One region of the Providencia sp. 2.29 genome, then DNA from elsewhere that is predicted to be linked to it. Evidence: predicted binding sites of a transcription regulator. Region 1 holds the regulator's gene; each other region holds the start of a gene.
The links. The regulator PurR, encoded in region 1, represses purine synthesis genes. The targets are predictions, from matches to a motif close to CANGCAAACGTTTGCNTG.
Positions count from the first base shown of each region.

Region 2: the regulator PurR is predicted to act here: its motif matches at 2,055-2,072, upstream of purE (5-(carboxyamino)imidazole ribonucleotide mutase).
Region 3: the regulator PurR is predicted to act here: its motif matches at 2,247-2,264, upstream of cvpA (colicin V production protein).
Region 4: the regulator PurR is predicted to act here: its motif matches at 1,750-1,767, upstream of purH (bifunctional phosphoribosylaminoimidazolecarboxamide formyltransferase/IMP cyclohydrolase).

Region 1 covers NZ_CP065420.1:2,672,427-2,678,499, reverse strand. The annotation lists gene cfa (cyclopropane fatty acyl phospholipid synthase) at 1-28, opposite strand, end outside; gene punC (purine nucleoside transporter PunC) at 388-1,611, opposite strand; gene punR (DNA-binding transcriptional activator PunR) at 1,735-2,640, shown strand; gene purR (HTH-type transcriptional repressor PurR) at 2,641-3,666, opposite strand; gene cydH (cytochrome bd-I oxidase subunit CydH) at 3,936-4,019, shown strand; gene sodB (superoxide dismutase [Fe]) at 4,095-4,673, opposite strand; gene I3B46_RS12310 (Grx4 family monothiol glutaredoxin) at 5,375-5,722, shown strand; gene rnt (ribonuclease T) at 5,803-6,073, opposite strand, start outside.
Region 2 covers NZ_CP065420.1:1,346,797-1,352,869, reverse strand. The annotation lists gene cysS (cysteine--tRNA ligase) at 1-357, opposite strand, end outside; gene ppiB (peptidylprolyl isomerase B) at 767-1,261, shown strand; gene I3B46_RS06010 (UDP-2,3-diacylglucosamine diphosphatase) at 1,276-2,025, shown strand; gene purE (5-(carboxyamino)imidazole ribonucleotide mutase) at 2,154-2,669, shown strand; gene purK (5-(carboxyamino)imidazole ribonucleotide synthase) at 2,669-3,751, shown strand; gene I3B46_RS05995 (MFS transporter) at 3,854-5,104, shown strand; gene I3B46_RS05990 (esterase-like activity of phytase family protein) at 5,195-6,073, opposite strand, start outside.
Region 3 covers NZ_CP065420.1:1,789,038-1,795,110, reverse strand. The annotation lists gene I3B46_RS07955 (nuclease) at 1-18, shown strand, start outside; gene purF (amidophosphoribosyltransferase) at 157-1,674, opposite strand; gene cvpA (colicin V production protein) at 1,689-2,192, opposite strand; gene dedD (cell division protein DedD) at 2,372-3,052, opposite strand; gene folC (bifunctional tetrahydrofolate synthase/dihydrofolate synthase) at 3,058-4,347, opposite strand; gene accD (acetyl-CoA carboxylase, carboxyltransferase subunit beta) at 4,340-5,323, opposite strand; gene I3B46_RS07925 (DedA family protein) at 5,483-6,073, opposite strand, start outside.
Region 4 covers NZ_CP065420.1:428,473-434,545, reverse strand. The annotation lists rRNA gene I3B46_RS01875 (16S ribosomal RNA) at 1-1,270, opposite strand, end outside; gene purH (bifunctional phosphoribosylaminoimidazolecarboxamide formyltransferase/IMP cyclohydrolase) at 1,960-3,549, shown strand; gene purD (phosphoribosylamine--glycine ligase) at 3,566-4,849, shown strand; gene I3B46_RS01860 (DUF1481 domain-containing protein) at 5,051-5,674, opposite strand; gene I3B46_RS01855 (HU family DNA-binding protein) at 5,764-6,036, opposite strand.

The DNA.
Region 1 (6,073 bases):
CTTTAGTTTCATCTACACAAGTGCTCATATGCTCTCCAACTTGAGATGAAGGTTTTTGAGATAGAATTTCAGTTTGCTGAAAGTGTAGGGTTGCGAAGAATAGCTTCACAAAGACAGGAGCGCATTTATACCGTCGCGCCCTGAGTTTAAACCATCAATATTTATTAACTCAAAAATCACTTCGGACTAAGTATTATCCGAGTATAGAAGCGATAGTTTTATTTAACAATGGCGAAAAATGTCACTTTAGCCAGAAAAGTAGAATTTGAAAGTAAATATACAGAATTGGAATGTCAAATAAAGAGTGGATGATTTTAAAAAGACGACTTAATTAGGTTTTTTATTCCAAATCAGCCACTACAGAGTAGTGGCTGATAGCAAAATTAGTTATTGAGGCTGATATTCTGCATTTTTCCGTGATGATTCAGTGCAATCTTTTGTATTTTGAACAAAATAACCAATAATCATTGGTAATATTGTTATTGCCATGACACCTGTTGTGGATAGTAGCGGATCAAAAGGTAATGCGGAAACTAATATACTGGCGACAAAACACAATCCCAGTTGTAAGGTATTTTGCAATGCGGCAGCTTTACCACTTGCCTGAGGGTAGGCATTCAGCGCTTTTGAAACTGCAATTGGGTAAGAAGCACCGTTCATTGCTGCCATAAAACAAAAGGGGATTAAGATCATGGTTAGGCTTGGTGTGGTATAAATTGCCATTACAAACAGAATTGACATACTCACAGCATAGCCGATCAATAATAATGGAAATAAGATTTCAGCACGGACTTTGATTAATAAAAAACGACATCCATAACCACCAATAATAAAGGCAAGAGTTTGAGGAATATAACTCAGACCAATATCTGCTGGGTCAAAACCCATATTTCTTAAAATAAAAGGTGACCCCGTTAACCAAGCAAAGAAACCGGCACTACAGGATGCGTAAACCAAAACGTTACCACTGTATATACGTGAGCTGAGTAATTTTAAAAATGAAACGGACTCTTTTCCTGATGTACTACTAATGATCTCTTTTGGGGCAACATTTTTTAATAAAAATGTCGGAAGTAATAATAAAACCCCAACGGCCATTAAAACAACAAAGATAATTTCCCAATCATAATGCTCAAGCACCCATGCACCCAATAAAGGCGCCAAAGCAGGAGAAAGAGCAACTAGGGGCATAATGGTCGCAAACACTTTTTGCGTACTAGAGGAGTCATAACGGTCGATAACTAGTGCTTGCCAAAGAACGGCTGCACTACAGACGCCAATTGCCTGTAAAAAACGTAAGATAAGCAGTTGTGTTGCACTGGTGACCCATAACATCCCTAAACAACTTAAAATAAAGAGTGACAAACCGGCAATGAGGATCGGTTTACGACCTAGCTTATCCGATAAAGGCCCCCATAGCAGTTGAGCAAGGGCAAATCCCCCTAAGAAGATACTTAGAGAAGCACTAATTGCGCCTTCAGAAGTATTTAATGCAGTTTGCATTGACCCAAATGCGGGAAGATACATATCAATAGCTAAGAACCCTAGCATACTCAACCCAGCAAGGTAGAACATAAAGCCTGGGGAGTTTTTTGTCGCTGTATTTGTCATGGCAGATTACTTATCTAAAATTTACAAAATTGTTAATAGATACCCTATTGTATAGGTTGTATTTTTACATTGTGAAACGGTAATATTTGGAATGTGCTATCAAAATTTTTGAAAGGTATCGTTATGTGGTCAGCTCATTCCTTAGAAGTGATTGATGCAGTTGCAAGAACTGGGAGTTTTAGTGGTGCAGCAGAGGAGCTTCACCGAGTGCCTTCTGCGATTAGCTATACGGTCAAGCAAGTCGAGGAATGGCTTGCAGTACCGATATTTGAGCGCCGTCACCGCGATGTTGTTTTAACAGAGGCTGGGGAAATATTTATCAAGCAAAGTCGATCTGTTATCAAAAAAATGACACAGACACGCCACCAGTGTCAGCAAGCCGCAAATGGCTGGCGAGGGCAGTTTAGTATTGCGGTTGACTGCATAGTGAAACCTCAACGAACGGAGCAATTGATCCTCGATTTCTATCGCCACTTCCCAGACATTGAGTTGTATATCCATCCTGAAGTTTTTAACGGTGTTTGGGATGCGCTTGCGGATGGGCGTGTCGATGTGGCTATTGGTGCAACACGCGCCTCACCGATCGGCGAACGCTATAGTTTTCGTGATATGGGGTTTATGTCATGGTTATGTGTTGCCAGTCCTAACCACCCATTAGCGCAGTTAAAGGGAGGATTAACGGATGACCAAATGCGTGAATACCCAAGTCTGTGCCTTGAAGATACATCAAGGAACCTACCCAAACGCGATACATGGGCACTAGATAACCAGCGGCGTTTAGTCGTGCCATTTTGGGAAAATGGAATGGCGTGTTTAGTGAATGGGTTATGTGTTGGGATGGTACCTGAACACCGCGGAGCGCCATTTTGTGACGCTGGAAAGCTTGTGCCATTACAATTAACACAGCCGTTTCCGCCAAGCCCATGCTGTTTAACTTGGGTTGAAAAAAATACCTCACCGGCGTTGAGTTGGTTACTTGAATACTTAGGAGACAGTGAAACACTCAACGCCGAATGGCTAGCTCCTTAATTAGCGGCGGTAATCGATGAACGGACCATCAGCCACTGAGCGCCGTTCAACTAAACGTGGATGCACTTCGATTGTTTGTGCATCTTCACGTTTATTCACTATGCGATCTAGTAACATAGCGAATGCCATTTGGCCTAAGCGTTCTTTAGGTTGATGTATTGTGGTTAATGCAGGGGTGAAATAACGTGCATTGCGCACATTATCATAACCTATAATGGAAATATCTTGAGGAACCCGTAGCCCCATTTCGTCAGCGGCACAAATGGCGCCCATCGCCATGATGTCACCACCACAGAATACGGCAGTGGGTTTTTGCTTATTACTCAAAATTTGCATCATGGCTTTATAGCCTGACTCAGGTTCAAAGTCGCCTTGAACAATCCATTCGTCACGTAAAGTGACCTTCGCCTCTTCCATGGCCTTTTTAAAGCCAGTGAGCCGCCCAATCCCTGTATTTCTTTCCAAAGAGCCGGGGATCACCGCAATATCGCGATGGCCTCGGTCAATTAAGTAACGACCCGCGAGATAGCCGCCATGGAATGAATTATCAATGATACTGTCAGTAAAGTCACCGCGTGATGTTCCCCAATCCATAACGACCATTGGGATGTTACGGTAATCTTCTAACATATTGATTAGTTTATCAGGATATTCAGAACACATGACGAGTAGGCCATCGACACGTTTTTGTGCCAGCATCTGTAAATAAGCTTGTTGTTTACCTAAGTTATTATGCGAATTACATAAAATTAGAGTATAGCCTTTCTCATAACAACTGTTTTCAACAGACTCAATGACCTCAGCAAAATAAGGTGCCTCACTCGATGTCGCGAGCAAGCCGATGGATTTTGTATGATTAACTTTCAAACTACGAGCAACGGCACTCGGCGAATAATTGAGTTCTTTTATTGCAGCCCAAACAGCAGCCTTAGTATCATCGGCTACAAAGCGTGTTTTGTTAATTACATGGGATACGGTTGTGGTGGAGACGCCAGCGCGCTTCGCCACATCTTTAATCGTTGCCATGGGGAAAAAAAACTCCTGACCAATAAGCGGTCTTGTCATGAATTCTTATTAAAAATTACCAGCATATTGAGGCATAGTACCTTAACTGGCAATAATTTAGCGATTTGTTATCGATTTTGTCTGATCTAGCGCAAAAACAAAAGAAATAATTGATGTTATAACCTGTGATATAGACACTGGTTTTTATAAATCGTCATGTCATACTTATTTAACCATGTTAAAGTTATGGTTATGTTGCTGGTTAACTGTTCGTTTGATGAGAGGAACTCATGGATACAGATTTTAAATTTGGATTATTAGCAGCGTTAGGTTCTTTGGCTGTGATCATTGCTTTTGCAGTACATATTTTCTAATTTTGCCTTTTAAATAAAGGTAGAATGAATAAGGGCGAGTGAATACTCGCCCTTATTGTTAGTGATAAAAATCAATTAAGCTAGATTTTCTTCAACAAATTTCCAATTAACCAGCGCCCAGAAGTTCTCTAAATACTTAGGACGTGCATTGCGGTAGTCAATATAGTAGGCGTGCTCCCAAATATCGACAGTAAGAAGAGGTTTGTCATCACCAGAGATAGGGGTGCCAGCGTTAGAGGTATTTACAATCGCTAAGCTGCCATCAGTTTTTTTAACTAACCAAGTCCAACCAGCACCAAAGTTTTTGGTTGCTGCATCAGTGAACTGCTGTTTAAATTCAGCGAAAGAACCAAATGCTTTGTTAATCGCTTCTGCGACTTTACCTGTTGGTTCCCCGCCAGCGTTTGGCGCTAAGCAGTTCCAGTAGAAAGTGTGATTCCAAACTTGTGCCGCATTGTTAAAAATACCAGCATCTGAGGTTTTAATGATCTCTTCCAGTGATTTACCTTCGAAAGCAGTACCTTTGACTAAGTTATTCAGGTTAACAACATAGGTATTATGGTGTTTACCATAATGGTACTCGAGTGTTTCTTCCGAGATATAAGGTTCTAGAGCATTCTTAGCATAAGGTAGAGCGGGTAGTTCAAAAGACATTGCGTACTCCTTGTTTAGGTGTAAAACAACACATATGGGTGTAGTGCTCATAAAGTTGAGCGAATATTTTTATAGCCATGATCATGCTGTTAATGTGCATAAACTGAACATTTATGCGGCATGAACTATTATTTAATATATTAATAATAGCACGATATGGCTGCCTGATTGTAGGCTTAGTCATTATAGGGTTATCTTAACAAATCTTACTGATAAATACACCGTAAAATCATAGGGATATTATTTTATCAGCAGAGTTTCACCGTAACTGTAAACGGGGAGATGAACGTATGGCTTTTCAATAGCGGGTGGATGACTAACGTGTAGTTAGCTCATAACTACCGTCGCTCTCCTGATTGTTCCCTAATACCAAATAAATTTGTGAGATAAGCTGATAGTTCAGTGAGACTGTTATTCGTTGGTTTTTTATCATTGCGGGAGAGTATGGTAGGAAAAGAGTGATGCAGAGCAGGGAGCGTGCTAGGTAGTAGATTTATTTGACTTGAATCATAAATAAGTCACAATACAAGCAAACCAAAGGAGGGGCTTAACACCCCTCTTTTTCATTCGTAATCGCAGCTTAACTCATTGATGTATTAAGAGTGAAATGTAGTATTATGTAGTATGTTTTTTGTTCTGTATTTTTTATCTGATTGAAAAACAAGAAATATACTAATTATATTAATGTTAAGGAAGTAAAAATGACGACAATTGAAAGAATCGAACGCCAGATTAAAGAAAACCCAATCCTGCTGTATATGAAAGGCTCTCCTAAGCTTCCTAGCTGCGGTTTTTCTGCTCAGGCAGTTCAAGCGTTATCTGCTTGTGGTGAACGTTTCGCTTATGTCGATATCCTGCAAAATCCAGATATCCGTGCAGAGCTACCAAAATACGCAAATTGGCCAACATTTCCCCAATTATGGGTTGACGGTGAATTAGTAGGTGGTTGTGATATCATCATGGAAATGTATCAGCGTGGTGAATTACAGTCACTGATTAAAGAAACAGCAGACAAGTACCGTCCTGCTGATGAGACGAAAGCTGAGTAATCTCGTCATTAATGTATCTAAAAAGACCGTATTAAGCGTTTAGACTAATACGGTCTTTCTATTTCGGATACGGCTATTTTTTACTCTTGCTCCGCTGGTGGCCATCCACCGAGCTTTTTCCACTTATTAACTAACTCACAAAAAAGAAGAGCAGTGCGGTTTGTATCATACAAAGCGCCGTGAGCCTGTTTACCGTCGAAAGGGATCCCTGCTGCGACACAGGCCTTAGCTAAAATCGTTTGCCCAAAAACAAGGCCACTTAATGCAGCGGTATCAAAAGTCGCAAAAGGGTGGAAAGGGTTACGTTTTAAACCCGCACGTTCAGCGGCATTCATGACAAAGCTGTGGTCG
Region 2 (6,073 bases), 1.3 Mb from region 1:
ATCAATATGCTGGGTGGCTCGCGGCTCACTGTCTGGGCGTAAAATATTTAATGCATCAAAATCTTTATGCATCTCAGCTAACATCCGTGTTGTCAGCGAATCGACGGTTTCATTATTTTCAGCTGCACGTTTGATAATTTTATCGTCAATATCTGTTACATTACGCACATAATTCAGGTCATATCCCAAATAGCGCAAGTAGCGGCTAATCGCATCGAAAGCGACGAAGGTTCGACCATGACCAATATGACACAAGTCATAAATGGTGATACCACACACGTACATCCCTATTTTCCCTGGATGAATGGGTTTAAACTCTTCTTTTTGACGACTCAGTGTATTAAAAATCTGTAGCATCTGAACTATTCCGTTTAATGTGTACGTGTTTTTCCTTACTGGCTTACCTTGATTCAAGCCGCAACACAAACGGCGACTGCCTTTAACGCTAGCCATACATATTGCCTATGCCTAGCCGACTAGTCTGTTGCCGCCCTGTTACACCTTGAATTATTTAGCGTATTACTCGCTCAAGCTATAAGGGGTATCTCAATAATAAGGTATCAACCTGTTAAATAGAGTGATATTGAAACCTGAACATTGCAATAATGCAAGGTTTAACCATAGTGTTTACCTGTCTATTTTTATCACTCGCTGCTTTTACAAACCAGACTGTGACTTCAAGTCAGGTTTCATCTGTGATATAAACTTTCTGACAACAACGCCTTCATAAGAAGGCGCAATAAAACAATTATTCAGGATAGCTATTATGGTTACTTTTCATACCAATCACGGTGATATTGTTATTAAGACTTTTGACGATAAAGCCCCTGTTACTGTCGAAAACTTTTTAAGCTATTGCCGTGAAGGTTTTTACAATAATACCATTTTCCATCGAGTCATTGACGGTTTCATGATCCAAGGCGGCGGCTTTGAGCCAGGCATGAAACAAAAAGCAACAAAAGCACAAATCAAAAACGAAGCTAACAATGGCTTAAAAAATACGCGTGGTACTCTTGCTATGGCACGTACCAACGATCCTCACTCAGCGACAGCACAGTTCTTCATTAACGTTGTTGATAACGACTTCCTTAACTTCCGTTCAGAACGTCCTGAAGGCTGGGGCTATTGTGTCTTTGCTGAAGTTGTAGAAGGCATGGACGTTGTTGACAAAATCAAAGGCGTTGCAACAGGAAACAGCGGTTTCCACCAAGACGTTCCTCGCGAAGATGTTGTGATCGAAAAAGTGACTGTTAGCGAATAATTCGACTCAACAATATGTCCACTTATATCATTGCAGATTTGCATTTGAGTGAAGATGAACCGGCGATCACCGCCGGTTTTATGAATTTTATTCATCAGCAAGCAATTCATGCCGATAGCCTCTATATACTCGGTGATTTTTTCAATTACTGGATTGGTGATGACGATAAAACCCCACTCCACCAGCAAGTCGCCAATGCCCTAACAATGCTCACTGAGCGAGGCATTCCCTGCTACTTTATCCATGGTAATCGAGACTTTTTACTTGGGAAACGTTATGCCAAACAATGTGGTATGACTATACTCAACCAAGAAACATTACTGGAGCTTTATGGTAAACGCGTACTCATTTTACACGGTGATACACTGTGTATTGATGATCAGGCTTATCAAAATTACCGTAAAAAAGTGCATACGCCTTGGATCCAACGCCTATTTTTAGCCCTACCGCTGTTTATTCGCCGGCGGATAGCAGAAAAAATGCGCCAAAACAGCCAATACGCCAGCAGTATGAAGGCCGAATCAATCATGGATGTCAACCCACAAGCGGTGATTAACGCCTTAACAAATTACCAAGCTGATTGGATGATCCATGGGCATACACATCGTCCTGCTATTCATGAAGTGAAGGTTGGTGATAAGTGCTGCTATCGTGGTGTATTAGGAGCATGGCACCATGAAGGCTCCGCATTTGTGATTAACGAACAAGGTATCGAACTTATTTTTTTCCCTTTCGAGCCTGAGACACACTCGACTCGCTCTTAAACCCCCAGTCTGTCTGCTGATATTTTAACCACGCAAACGTTTTCCTTCCCCTTTTACCATGATATGATCGAGGTAATTTATTTTTCCCACCTCACGGTGAAAGTTTATTAACCACAGGATCACATCAAATGACTGCCCAAGTATCTGCACAATCTGCGGCTAAAATCGCCATTGTTATGGGTTCTAAAAGTGACTGGTCAACTATGCAACATGCGGCGGATGTTTTAACTGAGCTGCAAGTGCCCTTTCACGTTGAAATCGTCTCAGCACACCGTACGCCTGATAAATTATTCTCCTTTGCTGAAAAAGCAAAAGCAAATGGCTTTGATGTGATCATTGCTGGTGCAGGTGGCGCGGCACATTTGCCGGGGATGCTAGCTGCGAAAACATTGGTTCCTGTATTAGGTGTTCCTGTGCAAAGTGCGGCTTTAAGCGGTGTCGATAGTCTCTATTCTATTGTGCAAATGCCAAAAGGCATTCCTGTTGGCACATTAGCAATTGGCAAAGCTGGAGCAGCAAATGCGGCATTATTGGCAGCGCAAATTTTAGCAAACACTGACACAGCCTTATTAACACGCCTATCGGCTTGGCGCGAAAGTCAAACTAATGACGTGTTGAACAACCCAGACCCTCGGGAGGCGTAATGAAACCTGTTTGTGTCCTTGGTAATGGTCAATTAGGAAGAATGTTACGCCAAGCAGGTGAACCACTTGGTATCGCGGTGTTTCCTGTTGGTTTAGATGCCGAGCCAGAAGCCGTTCCCTATCAACAAAGTGTCATTACTGCAGAAATTGAGCGCTGGCCTGAGACACCACTGACCAAAGAATTGGCCCGCCATAATGCATTTATTAATCGCGATATTTTCCCTCGCCTAGCTGACAGGTTTCCCCAAAAAAGTCTATTTGATTCATTGGGCCTAGCAACCGCTCCTTGGGCCTGTCTTGAATCCAAAGATCAATGGCCTGAGTTATTCTCAACACTTGGCGATTTTTTGATAGTTAAACGTAGGACTGGTGGCTATGATGGGCGCGGTCAATGGCGTGTTCGCCCTGGTGATGAAGCCAGCCTGCCCGATGAAATCTACGGGGAGTGCATTGTCGAACAAGGTATCCCTTTTGATGCCGAAGTTTCAGTCATTGGCGCACGTAACCGTGCTGGTGAGAGTGTGTTTTATCCGATTACCCATAACCTACATCAAGAAGGGATTTTACGTACCAGCGTAGCGTTTCCGAAGGCAGATAACTCACAGCAAAAACAAGCACAATCCATGTTGAGTACAGTAATGGATGAGTTAGATTATGTTGGCGTGATGGCAATGGAATGCTTTGTGGTTGGTGATAAGTTACTCATCAATGAGCTTGCTCCTCGCGTGCATAACAGCGGCCATTGGACTCAAAATGGTGCCTCTATTAGCCAATTTGAGCTACATTTGAGGGCTATTTTAGATTTACCAATGCCATCACCAGAAGTGTTTAGTCCATCCGTTATGGTTAATTTGATTGGTACTGATGTCAACTCACACTGGCTCAGCCTACCACTCGTACACTTACACTGGTATGAAAAAGAAGTACGCCCAGCCCGCAAGGTTGGTCATTTAAATCTCACGCATAATGCTCCGTCAATGCTTGCTGATACATTAGACGCACTCGTCGATATGTTACCAAATGAGTACAAAAGTGGCATTGAATGGGCAAAAGCAAAATTAAACTGGTACTATGCCCAATAAACAGGGAAAATAGCGCGATACGATGCCCGATATTTTCGGGCATTTTGCGTTTATATCGCTGTCTTTTTTGTGCAAAAAACAGGCAGAGTGACCGGAGTTGACATGGTAGCCTCAAATTCCCCGTTGTTTAGCCCACTTTATCAGTGGAGTATCCTCATTTTGTTAGGGATGGTCTATTTTTTAGCCACCGCGACAACCTTTACCTCGTTAGGTGTTGTTCTCCCCAGTATGATTGAGGAACTGCAATGGAGTTGGACAGAGGCAGGGTTTGGTTTCACGTTATTGGGGTTGACTTGTGGTTTAGCCAGTTTTCTTCCGTCTGTCCTGATCCGTAAAATCGGCGTTCGCCTCACCCTTTTACTCGGTGCTCTCGTCTTTATCGCGGGGTTTTATAGCCTCTATTCGACCGAAACCATCAGTCGCTATTTTCTCGGTACTGCCCTGATAGGTATAGGCTTTACTCTACTCGCGACCGTTCCGGGAACCTATGTTCTTTCTCGCCTATTTGAAAAACAGTCTCTCGCTTTTGGCCTCTATTTTACCATCGGGGGATTAGGGGGCGTCGCGGGGCCTTGGATCTATTTCTATGCGTCAAACCAGTTAGGGTCATGGCGTATGCACTGGGTACTCTGTGCGCTTTATCTCGGTATTGTCACACTGCTGACTATTTTGGTCTTACGCGAAGGTCAACGCGAACGTGAACACGCTAAAAGCGTGGTACAAAAACAGGTCAGTGATGTTAGCAAACCTATTTATCGCACCAAAGAAGTTTGGACAGTACGCCGTGCGCTACGTACTTGGCAATTCTATTTAATCGCAGCAACCTATACCTCATTTTTATGGTGCGGTATTACAGTAAACAGTTTTGCCGTCGCTCATATTGAAGAGCGTGGTTTTGGGATCACCGTAGCTGTTTCATTACTCAGTACCATGGCATTTGTGAACGCATTTTCACGCTTTATTGGCGGTGCGGCGGGCGAATGGTTGGAACCGAAAAAACTGTTAATTGGTAGTTTGATTATTATGATCATTGGGGTTATTTCTCTCAGTATCGCCACCTCTTGGTTATGGTTAATACTGTTTGTGCTCTGTGTTGGTATCGGCTATGGCATGACTTTCTTAGCATCTAGCGTATTATTATCGAACTATTTTGGCAGAGGCCCCTATTTAGAGTTATTTTCTGTCGTTAATTTGCTATCGACCCTCGCTTGCTTAGCCCCCTTTATTGCTGGTGCTATTAAAGATTATACGCACAGTTTCACGCCGGCATTTCTTATTATTGTGGCTCCCGTTATTGTGGTGCTAATGTTTACATTAATGATGAAGCCGCCTGAGTTATCCGCTAAAAAATAATGGTGGCGGTAAAAATCACGATGTTTACAATTGGCGATAAATAAAAAAGCTCGGGCTACTCCCCGAGCAAAATCAATATAGACAAGGAAATTAAGGATTTAACAACGCAGGCACTTTCAATAAAATAAATTCGTTATCATCCGCTTGGTTCGGTTCGCGACTGGATGAGAATGGATAATTATTATCGTTGCCAACAATGATGTGTTCACCGTCGACAACATCCACATTTTCAATTGTAAAGAATGGGAAGGTAAATACGCCATTATTCAATGGTTTCTTCGCGACGCCTTCAGGATCTTTAATATTCATTAAGTCTACATAGGCTTGCTTATTAACTGGCTTACCTTGGTTTTTATCGGAAAATTCAACCCGATAAACTCGCTTAAATTTAGCTAAATGACTAAAGCAATGTTGGGTATCCGTAGCCCCCTCTGCACAAGCTTTATCGGCGGTTCCCTCGCCATTATCACGTTCAATAATCAAGCCATGAGTATCGTCAATCATATTAAAATCACCGATGGCATTTTGATTATCTTCAAAAACATATAACCAGCTACGCCCCGTCCATTGTTGTTTTTTCACATCAAATTCAAGAATGCGTGCAGCCCGTTTCCCTTCTACGCTCTCATAATCTTGTTTTTCGCTATCCCACAATGCGCCTTCGAGCATTGGATAGAGTTTGCTACCATCTGGCGATGAGGCCATCCCCTCAAAACCTTTTGAACGGTTCACTTGAAAGCTGACGCTATCGCTTGGCTTAGCCGGTGTTGTCACTTGATAATGATCTGGTGACACGACCTTTTTCCCATCAACGTACGTTTCAAAGAGAGCAAGCACCTTGCCATTCAGATCCATCTTAATCAAATACGGGCCAAACTCCTCTCCAATCCATAATGCGCCATCGGCAAACTGGAAGCTTTCAGGGTCGAAATCACTTCCGGTTAAATAACGCTTATCCGTGCTTTCATT
Region 3 (6,073 bases), 880 kb from region 1:
GATGAATTATCCAATTAATAGAATAAATCATAACCATCCGCATAGAGGGCTGCCTTTTATATAGAAGTCTTTCACATGATGTGAGAGACTTTTATTGTGCATAGAAAAACGCCAGCAATCATCTCGCTGGCATTCTTAATATGTATAAAGAAATGATTAACCTTCGTTATAAATTTCTAGGTTCTCAATTTCATTTTGATCTTTAATTTTTAATTCATCGTCTTTACGGAGATTTTCTAAATAATCTAAATAAGTTTGATCAATATCTTTTGTGACATAGATACCATCAAATACAGAGCACTCGAACTCATTAATTTCTGGATTCTCTTCACGAACGGCATCAACCAAGTCATTCAGATCTTGGAAAATTAATCCATCTGCCCCAATCAGTTTACGAATTTCATCGACTTCACGCCCATGGGCGATCAATTCATTCGCGTTCGGCATATCAATGCCATACACATTTGGGAAGCGCACTTCTGGTGCAGCGGAAGCAAAATAGACGTTTTTCGCGCCAGCTTCACGAGCGAGTTCGACAATCTGCTCTGAGGTCGTGCCACGCACGATAGAGTCATCCACTAACAATACGTTTTTATCACGAAACTCTGCACGATTTGCATTGAGCTTACGACGCACCGACTTACGACGCTCCTGCTGGCCTGGCATGATAAAGGTGCGCCCCACATAGCGATTTTTGACAAATCCTTGGCGATATGGTTTATCTAATATGTGGGCAATTTCTAGGGCGATATCGCAAGAGGTTTCTGGAATTGGAATAACCACATCAATTTGCAGATCTTCCCATTCACGGGCAATTTTAGCACCTAATTTCTGCCCCATACGTAGTCTCGCATTGTAAACCGAGATCTTATCAATAAAAGAGTCTGGACGAGCAAAATAGACGTATTCAAATAAACAAGGCGTTAATTGTGGGTTTTCTGCACATTGGCGAGTATACAACTGCCCCTGCTCTGTCACATAAACCGCTTCACCGGGTGCGACATCACGTAAGAATTCAAAGCCTAACGTATCCAACGCAACACTTTCTGAAGCGACCATGTACTCTTGTGCGCCGTTTTCTAATATGCGGCGCCCCAAGACCAATGGCCGGATACCATAAGGGTCACGAAACGCCAACATACCGTGCCCAATAATCAATGCAACACATGCGTATGCGCCACGCAACCTTTTATGCATTGCCGCAACCGCCGTAAACACATTGTCTGGCTCTAACGGAAAGTGGTCAAAACGGTCTAATTCATAAGCCAAGATGTTCAACAAAATCTCAGAGTCGGAGGTTGTGTTGACATGGCGGCGGGCGGTTTCAAATAAACGGCGCGTTAATTCATGCGCATTTGTCAGATTACCATTATGAGCAAGGGTGATACCAAAAGGTGAATTCACATAGAAGGGCTGCGCTTCTGATGCACTCGAACTACCTGCGGTTGGGTAACGGACATGACCGATCCCCATATTACCTTGTAGTCGGAGCATGTGCCTCGTTTCAAAGACATCTTTGACGAGGCCATTCGCTTTACGTAAGCGAATATTATTTTTGCCATCAATGGTAGCAATCCCTGCTGCATCTTGCCCACGGTGCTGAAGCACCGTCAAAGCATCATAAATTGATTGGTTAACCGGCGTAACACCGGCGATACCGACAATACCGCACATTTAGTCTTTCCTCATCAGCCAGACGGAGAAATATTCTCCGGTAGGAAACTTGACGCATTTTGCAGGTAGTCAAAGAACCACCTGATTATATGACTGAACTGCGGAATAAGTTCCGAACGTTGCCAATCCTCACTTTGAGGTAGAGGCGTAAAAGTATCGAGAAAAAAGAGTAATGCCGATACAATCAATACCCCACGCAACGCTCCGAAGCAGATCCCCAGAACACGATCTGTACCCGATAAGCCAGTCTTTTGAACCAGAGAACTAATGACATAGTTCACAACAGCACCGACAATTAATGTCGCAATAAATAATGCTGCAATGGCGATACCATTTCGTACCAGTATATCCTCAAAGCGCGTAAAGTATTCCGCCAAGTAAGGATAAAATGTACTAGCCACAAAAAAAGCACAACCCCATGTGATTAGTGACAACGCCTCTCGAACAAACCCACGGATCAGGCTTACCAATGCCGAGAAGCCAATGATGGCAATAATTGCGTAATCTAACCAGACCATATCTTATTCCAAAATTCGCACCCACGGCAGTGGCTGGAGTGCATTCTAACAGAAAACGAAAACGTTTGCGTAACCAATTTACATACAATTTAAAAAAACCAGCGGCGAAAAGAAAAATTCATCTTCGCCGCTGTAATTGATTAAAAGCTCAGGCTTTTTGTGATATTCCTATTTTAATATCATGGCTTAAAAGCCCTAATCTCTCCCTGTAGCCCCGTGATTGAACGTAGCTCAGGCAGTGCGCCTTCTAACAATTGCCTTGAAGCTTCTGGTCCGACAAAAATTCGCGTCAGTTGCCCATTGACTGGCCGTGAAGGTACGGTATAAACCTGATACCCTGACAACCTCAATTTTGCGACAATTTCCTCAACTTTTGCTGCATTTTTCAACGCCCCAAGCTGTACCACAAAAGCTTTACCTTGTGGGGCCTGTACTTCTGGCTTAGGCTCAGGTTTTGGCTTCGGCTCTACTTTAACCTCAGGTTTTGGCGTTGGTTTAGGTTCAGGCTTTGGCTCCACCTGTTTAGGTGCCTCAGCAGGGATATTCGGCACCTCTTGAGGTTGAGAGGCAGAATTTGCAGCGGCTTGTTGCTCACGCTGTCGCTGTTGCTCCTCCTGCTTCTGCTCGGAAATCGCTTCTGACAGCATAGCCTCAGAAGCTTGGCCTGACGCCGGATTTTGTGCCAGCGGTGCAATAGCTTCGATATCCTGTTCATCACCAGGTTTAGGAATAATAGGAATGGCCGCAAATTCATTTTCATTATATTTCTTATCGCCATCAAGTAGCGCAGGCAATACAATGACCCCCGCCGCGATTAAAACAATGGCACCGACAAGACGATTCTGAAATTTACTCGCCACCGATTTTATCCTTTTGAATTTTCTAACAACATCATTACGTGAGCGACCGTATGGAATGAGCCACAAACAACAATGATGTCGTTATCTGTTGCATCAAGGCACGCTTTTTGCCACGCGTCATCGACTGAATCAAATACTTGTGGTGAATCAAGATATTGACTCAACTGCGAGGCAGGCGCCCCACGAAACTCAGTAAGAGGAGCCACATACCAATCCGTCACTTGCTCTGATAAACAGGTGAGTGTACCTTGAATATCTTTATCTCCAAGCATTCCCACCACGGCTCTGACACGACGCCCTTCCACAGCAGGCAGTTGTGCTAAGCGGTTTATCAAATATCCAGCAGCGTGCGGGTTATGCGCGACATCCAAAATCATTAATGGCTTTTCACCAATAATTTGGAAGCGCCCCGGTAACTGAGCCGATCGCAAGCCGTCATGAATTGCCTGATCAGTGATTTTAGTCGCAAGTTGGCTATCAATCTCTTTAAGGCAACATATCACCCCCAATGCGGTCGCTGCATTTGCTAACGGCACATTAGGTAGTGGTAAATTCAGCCATTGGCATTGACGACTCTGCCATGCCCAACAATCTTGCTGTTGTTCAAATGACCAATCTTTATCCCGACGAAACAGCAACGCACCGATATTTTCGGCATGTTGACCAATTGACTGAGGCATATCAGGTTCACCGACAACCGCATAGCGACCACCGCGGAATATACCCGCTTTCTCAAAACCGATATGTTCCCTATCTGACCCTAACCAATCGGTATGGTCGAGTGCAATACTGGTCACCGCCGCGACATCTGCATCGACGATATTCGTCGCATCCAAGCGACCACCTAAACCCACTTCAAGGATCACGACATCCAATGAGGCTTGCTTAAATAACGTTAATGCCGCCAGCGTGCCATATTCAAAATAGGTTAAAGAGATATCGCCTCGCTCTTGTTCAATCTCGGCAAAGGCACGGCAAAAGTCGGACTCGGCCAATTCCGAACCTTGGATACGAACACGTTCCGTATAACGAACAAGGTGTGGTGAGCTGTAAACACCGACTTTCAGACCGGCAGCCATCAAAATAGATTCAATCGTATGGCAGGTTGTACCTTTACCATTAGTACCACCGACGGTAATGACGCGAGGTGCGGGTTGTGTTAAACCCATTTTGCGGGCGACTAAGCCAACTCGCTCTAGCCCCATATCAATATTTTGGCTGTGCAAGTTTGTCTGATAAGAGAGCCAAGCCTCCAGCGGAGACTCGGCATTAGGGATTGTAAACTGATTATTCATCATCTTTTTTATGCTTAGCAGAGTCCTTTACTTGCTCAGGAGCATCGATGACAGCATCGTCACTGGCGATATCGATTTTCACATCCTCTTCTTCGACGACTAATGTATCTTCAGTGGTATTAAAACTTGGCTTGTTAGTCAACATTGCCAATACATCTGCCAAGGTATCACGCATTTCAGGGCGACGAACAATCATATCAATCGCCCCTTTTTCCAGTAAGAACTCACTACGCTGGAAGCCTTGAGGTAGCTTTTCACGCACAGTTTGCTCGATAACGCGAGGACCTGCAAAACCGATCAGCGCTTTTGGTTCAGCCACGTTGATATCACCTAGCATCGCCAAACTTGCAGAAACCCCCCCCATGGTTGGGTCAGTTAACACAGAAATGTAAGGTAACCCACGCTCTTGCATTTTGGCCAATGCCGCGCTGGTTTTTGCCATTTGCATCAGTGATAACAGCGCTTCTTGCATACGCGCACCGCCACTAGCAGAGAAACAAACCAATGGGCAGTTATCTTCTAGAGCTTGTTCAACCGCACGCACAAAACGTGCACCTACCACGGAAGCCATAGAGCCTCCCATGAAAGAGAACTCAAAAGCCGCCACGACAACTGGCATCCCTTTTAACGTTCCTTTCATTACGACGATAGCATCTTTTTCACCGGTCTCTTTTTGAGCCGCTGAGAGTCTATCTTTATATTTTTTGGAATCACGGAACTTCAGCGCATCTTTTGGCTCAAGCTCACTGCCTAATTCTGTTGTCGAGTTTTCATCGAGGAAAGCTTCAAGACGCTGGCGTGCATGAATACGCATGTGATGATCACATTTAGGGCATACTTGTAAGTTACGCTCTAATTCAGCCCCATAGAGGACTTGCCCACAGCTATCACATTTTGTCCAAACACCCTCTGGGATGTTGACTTTGTTTGATTGGGTCAAGTTACCTTTTTTTAATATTTTTTCAATCCAGCTCATTAATGGACCTTTTCGTCTGATTGATCTCTGACTTTCCTTAGCGAATTCAAGCAACAAAAATAATTGCCACATCAACTCACTCAGGTAAAACGCCAGTATGTAATTTTGTGCCATTAAACCACAATGGTACACCACTGTGGATAAAAACTTTTAAATCCGTTATGGATTATCACTTTTTTCAACCGCAACACGTTTTTCTTTCGCGGCTGCACGACGATGACGAATCACTTCGATCACCCCCGGAAGAATTGAAATAAAGATAATTGCCACTATCAATAATTTCAAATTCTGTTGTATAACGGGTAGATCACCAAACAGATAACCTGCATAAGTGAATGACAGTACCCATAATAACGCCCCTGTCACATTATAAAAGGCGAAATGACGATAAGACATTTTGCCCATTCCCGCAACAAATGGCGCAAATGTTCTAACAATCGGCACAAAACGAGCCAAAATAATTGCTTTACCACCATGCTTCTCATAGAAAGCATGGGTTTTTTCCAGATAAACACGACGGAATATTTTTGAATCCGGGTTTTTAAACAGTTTATCGCCGAAAATACGCCCGATCGCATAATTAACAGCATCACCAAGAATAGCGGCTGTAATCATCAATGCGACCATTAAATGTACGTTTAAATCATTGCTATCTAACGCGGAAATAGCCCCTGCGACAAACAGCAGCGAATCTCCCGGCAAAAATGGGGTAACGACCAGCCCAGTTTCGCAAAACAAGATCAGAAATAA
Region 4 (6,073 bases), 2.2 Mb from region 1:
CTCTCGCGAGGTCGCTTCTCTTTGTATACGCCATTGTAGCACGTGTGTAGCCCTACTCGTAAGGGCCATGATGACTTGACGTCATCCCCACCTTCCTCCGGTTTATCACCGGCAGTCTCCTTTGAGTTCCCGACCGAATCGCTGGCAACAAAGGATAAGGGTTGCGCTCGTTGCGGGACTTAACCCAACATTTCACAACACGAGCTGACGACAGCCATGCAGCACCTGTCTCAGAGTTCCCGAAGGCACTTAAGCATCTCTGCTAAATTCTCTGGATGTCAAGAGTAGGTAAGGTTCTTCGCGTTGCATCGAATTAAACCACATGCTCCACCGCTTGTGCGGGCCCCCGTCAATTCATTTGAGTTTTAACCTTGCGGCCGTACTCCCCAGGCGGTCGATTTAACGCGTTAGCTCCGGAAGCCACTCCTCTAGGGAACAACCTCCAAATCGACATCGTTTACAGCGTGGACTACCAGGGTATCTAATCCTGTTTGCTCCCCACGCTTTCGCACCTGAGCGTCAGTCTTTGTCCAGGGGGCCGCCTTCGCCACCGGTATTCCTCCACATCTCTACGCATTTCACCGCTACACATGGAATTCTACCCCCCTCTACAAGACTCTAGCTAACCAGTCTTAGATGCCATTCCCAGGTTAAGCCCGGGGATTTCACATCTAACTTAATTAACCGCCTGCGTGCGCTTTACGCCCAGTAATTCCGATTAACGCTTGCACCCTCCGTATTACCGCGGCTGCTGGCACGGAGTTAGCCGGTGCTTCTTCTGTCGGTAACGTCAATCGTTGATGGTATTAACATCAACGCCTTCCTCCCGACTGAAAGTACTTTACAACCCTAGGGCCTTCTTCATACACGCGGCATGGCTGCATCAGGCTTGCGCCCATTGTGCAATATTCCCCACTGCTGCCTCCCGTAGGAGTCTGGGCCGTGTCTCAGTCCCAGTGTGGCTGATCATCCTCTCAGACCAGCTAGGGATCGTCGCCTAGGTAAGCCATTACCTTACCTACTAGCTAATCCCATATGGGTTCATCCGACAGCGCAAGGCCCGAAGGTCCCCTGCTTTGCTCCTAAGAGATTATGCGGTATTAGCCACCGTTTCCAGTAGTTATCCCCCTCTATCGGGCAGATCCCCATACATTACTCACCCGTCCGCCGCTCGTCAGCGAGAAGCAAGCTTCCCCTGTTACCGCTCGACTTGCATGTGTTAGGCCTGCCGCCAGCGTTCAATCTGAGCCATGATCAAACTCTTCAATTAAAAGCGTTTGATGCTCAAAGAATTAAACTGACTACATTCTTTCATATATGAATTAACGTGTTAGTCACTCTTCAAGACTTTAAAATCAAATATTTTTTTGATAGTGTCCTGTGAGTGCCCACACAGATTGTCTGATAAATTGTTAAAGAGCGTTGCGACTTTATCTTTCGATATTAACCAGTTAGGTCGTTGTCGCGAGGTGATGTATACTACGTTTTTTCGTGAGAAAGTCAAGCGATTATTTTCAACTTTTTCTTTCTTTTTTCACCTCTCGTTGCCACTGGTTTCTTTTCTAACCTGACCACCGAAGCGGTTTGTCGTGACAACGGATGCGCATTATAGGGAGTCAGAAAATTCTAGCAACCCCTTTTTATCACTTTTTTATTCGATTGCTGCATTCCACAGCAAAACGCACCTTTATACAGATTTACCCACAAAGTTATCCACAACCATAAAAATAATTAAAATATAACGCGCATTACGCAAACGATTGCGTTACAATTAGCATGAAAATTCATCGTTGATTTTATTTTTATGTTCTGAAATTGTTAGTGGCTTATCTCTATCTATTGATATTTTGATGTGATTAAACAGTTACAGCAGAAATAGGTATATATAAGAAGCGTCGTTTTTACGCTTTAAACTAACTCTTACGGTTTTATTGCTTTCTTATCCAAGGGATCTATCTCATGCAACAGCTTCGTCCTATTCGTCGTGCCCTGCTCAGTGTTTCTGATAAAACAGGTGTTGTTGAATTCGCTAAAGCGCTTTCACAACGAGGTGTTGAACTGCTCTCTACAGGTGGAACCGCAAAACTACTTGCCGAGTCAGGGTTAAAAGTCACCGAAGTTTCAGACTATACAGGGTTCCCTGAAATGATGGATGGTCGTGTTAAAACACTTCACCCAAAAGTTCATGGTGGCATTTTAGGTCGTCGTGGCATTGATGATGCCATTATGCAGCAACATAATATCGAACCGATTGATATGGTTGTTGTCAATCTGTACCCCTTTGCACAAACCGTCGCTAAGCCTAACTGTACCCTAGAAGATGCTGTTGAAAATATTGATATCGGCGGCCCCACAATGGTGCGCTCAGCCGCTAAAAACCATAAAGATGTCGCGATTGTTGTGAACAGCAATGATTATGAAAAAATCATTGAAGAATTGGATAACCACGATAACTCTTTAAATTGGTCTACTCGTTTTGACCTTGCTATTAAAGCGTTCGAACATACTGCCGCTTATGACAGTATGATAGCCAACTACTTTGGCGAATTAGTCACCCCTTATTATGGCGATACAACGCAACCATCGGGACGTTTCCCTCGTACGTTGAATTTAAACTTTATCAAAAAACAAGACATGCGTTACGGTGAAAATAGTCACCAAGATGCCGCTTTTTATATAGAAGAGAACCCTAAAGAGGCATCAATCGCCACGGCGACACAGCTGCAAGGTAAGGCTCTCTCTTATAACAATATTGCTGATACGGACGCCGCTTTAGAATGTGTTAAATCTTTCGAAGAGCCAGCCTGCGTTATCGTCAAACATGCCAACCCTTGCGGTGTTGCTATTGGTAATAATATTCATGCAGCTTACGATCGCGCGTTTAAAACGGATCCAACGTCTGCTTTTGGTGGCATCATTGCCTTTAACCGTCAGCTTGATAAGGCAACAGCAGAAGCGATTATTGAGCGCCAATTTGTAGAAGTTATTATTGCACCAACGGTTGCCGATGATGCTCTTTCAGTATTAGCGACCAAGCAAAATGTGCGTGTTCTTACATGTGGTGAGTGGGATAAACCTGTTGCAGGATTAGATTTTAAACGTGTTAACGGTGGTTTATTGGTCCAAGACCGTGACCTCGGTATGGTTGAACCTGACGAGCTACGTGTTGTGACTAAACGCCAACCCACTGAGCGTGAATTTAAAGATGCTCTATTCTGTTGGAAAGTCGCTAAATTCGTTAAGTCGAACGCGATTGTTTATGCCAAAAATGATATGACTATTGGCATTGGTGCAGGGCAAATGAGCCGAGTGTATTCTGCGAAAATTGCAGGTATTAAAGCCGCAGATGAAGGCTTAGAAGTTGCAGGTTGTGCAATGGCCTCCGACGCATTCTTCCCGTTCCGTGACGGTATTGATGCAGCGGCAGCCGTTGGTGTGACCTGTGTGATCCAGCCAGGTGGTTCAATCCGCGATAGCGAAGTGATTGAAGCGGCTAACGAGCACGGCATCGCCATGATTTTCACTAATATGCGCCATTTCCGCCATTAATCATGTGGAGTTAAGTATGAATATTTTAATTATTGGTGGCGGTGGTCGTGAACACGCCCTAGCATGGAAAGCCGCACAATCACCACTTGCTGACAAAGTTTATGTGGCTCCGGGTAATGCTGGAACTGCATTAGAGCCTAATCTTGAAAACGTGGCTATCTCAGCAACGGATATCGATGAATTATTAAAATTTGCGAAAGAGCAACAAATCGGCCTAACGATTGTTGGCCCAGAAGCACCACTGGTCATTGGGGTCGTTGATGCGTTCCAAAAAGCAGGGCTAACCATTTTCGGTCCGACTCAAGGCGCCGCACAGCTCGAAGGTTCGAAAGCTTTTACGAAAGACTTTTTAGCTCGTCACAAAATACCGACAGCCGCTTACCAAAATTTTACTGAAATCGAACCTGCTTTGGCGTATCTGGATAACGTCGGCGCACCGATTGTTATTAAGGCTGATGGTCTTGCCGCAGGTAAAGGTGTCATTGTCGCGATGACGCTGGCTGAAGCTAAAGATGCTGTGCACGATATGCTTGCTGGTAACGCATTTGGTGATGCAGGTCACCGTATCGTGATTGAAGAGTTCTTAGACGGTGAAGAAGCAAGTTTTATTGTGATGGTGGACGGCGAAAATGTCATTCCAATGGCAACTAGCCAAGACCATAAACGTGTTGGTGATGGTGATACAGGTCTTAACACGGGCGGCATGGGCGCATATTCACCGGCGCCCGTTGTGACAAATGAAATTCACCAGCGTGTCATGGAACAAATCATCTATCCAACAGTAAAAGGTATGGATGCCGAGGGGCATCGTTATCAAGGTTTCCTCTATGCGGGTCTAATGATTGATAAGGCTGGTAACCCTAAAGTTATCGAATTTAACTGCCGTTTTGGCGATCCTGAAACTCAACCTATCATGATGCGTTTACAATCTGATTTAGTCGAGTTGTGTCTTGCAGGGGCAAAAGGTGAGCTAGCAGGTAAAGATTCCTTATGGGATGAACGCCCTGCTCTCGGTGTGGTAATTGCTGCCGGAGGTTATCCAGGTGATTACCGCCAAGGTGATGTGATCCACGGTTTGCCGACCGAAGAAATGGCGGATAGCAAAGTATTTCATGCTGGCACTAAAATGAAAGATGATAAGGTCATCACTGCCGGAGGCCGTGTTCTTTGTGTCACAGCACTCGGTAATGATATCGCCCAAGCTCAACAAAAAGCCTATCAAGCCGCTGAAAATATTCATTGGGATGGCAGTTTTTACCGTAAAGATATTGGTTATCGTGCCGTCGCACGCCTGAAATAGCGAGCACAGAAGCTAAACTCACTAAGCTGATAAACAGCCGCTTTATCAGCTTTTTTATTTCTAACAGGCGAAAGCGCTGAGTATTTCGTAGCCTAACTAGGCGACAAAGTAATTTATCCTCGGGGGTATACACAAATATGTGACTGAGGTGAGTTGCTGAAGCCAACAACGTTAGGATGCGAAAGACGACGAGCGGTGAGATTACAATGAATCTTTACTAGGCTGCCAGCGGCAAAAATCGGTATCCGCAACCATCAAAAGTTGATTCCCTTCAGGGGATTCTAACCAAGCAATATTCAGCTGTTTATGCCAAACTTTTGTTCGGCTTTCTAACCAATTTTGTGCATAAGGTTCAAATTCGACTTTTTTGACATCACCGCCACAAGTGACGACTTGGTTTTGTGACCAACGGCCTTGGTATAGTTTCACACCACCGACTACCAAAGCAGTATTAATATCTAAAATACGTTTTGCTTCAAAACGCCAACGGATAATGTCATCGGAAGAAAGTGCGGTTTTGCGATCTTTTTCGACTCGTTGCATAAAGATCACATCATCGTTTTTGTTAAAACGGAGTTGTTCCATCATTTCTTGCTCACCCGCATTTAAGATTTGGCTACGAATTTGCCAAAGCTGGCCTGCTCGGTACTCGAAGAAATTAACGGAAGTATCAGTGCCTTTGTAAGGGCTGTAAACAACCATAAGCACTTGAGGGTCATTTTTTGCGTCATTAAGACGCCACATACGGATTACACCATCATCCGCAATAAATCCACTCGCACTAAACTCGGGAAAGTTGTTACGAGAAGAACAGGCGCTGAGCATTGAGATGGCTCCCAATACCAGCAACCCTTTCCGAATGAACAAAAGGGGTCGTTGACTACCCCCCCTGATAATTCTAGTTTGCAACTTAATTATTTTACCGCTTCTTTCAGTGCTTTACCGGCAGAGAAAGCAGGAACATTAGTTGCTGGGATAGTGATCTCTTCGCGAGTTTGCGGGTTACGACCGGTACGCTCTGCACGGTGGCTGACTTTGAAAGTACCGAAACCGACCAGTTGTACTTGCTCGCCTTTTTTCAGCGTTTCTGAAATAGCATTCAGAGTTGATTCTAATGCTGCTTTAGCCTGTACTTTTGTCAGGTCTGCTGATTCTGCGATAGCATCAACTAATTCAGTCTTGTTCATAAATTATCCTTACACAGTGTGTTTATCGTTTGCAAAG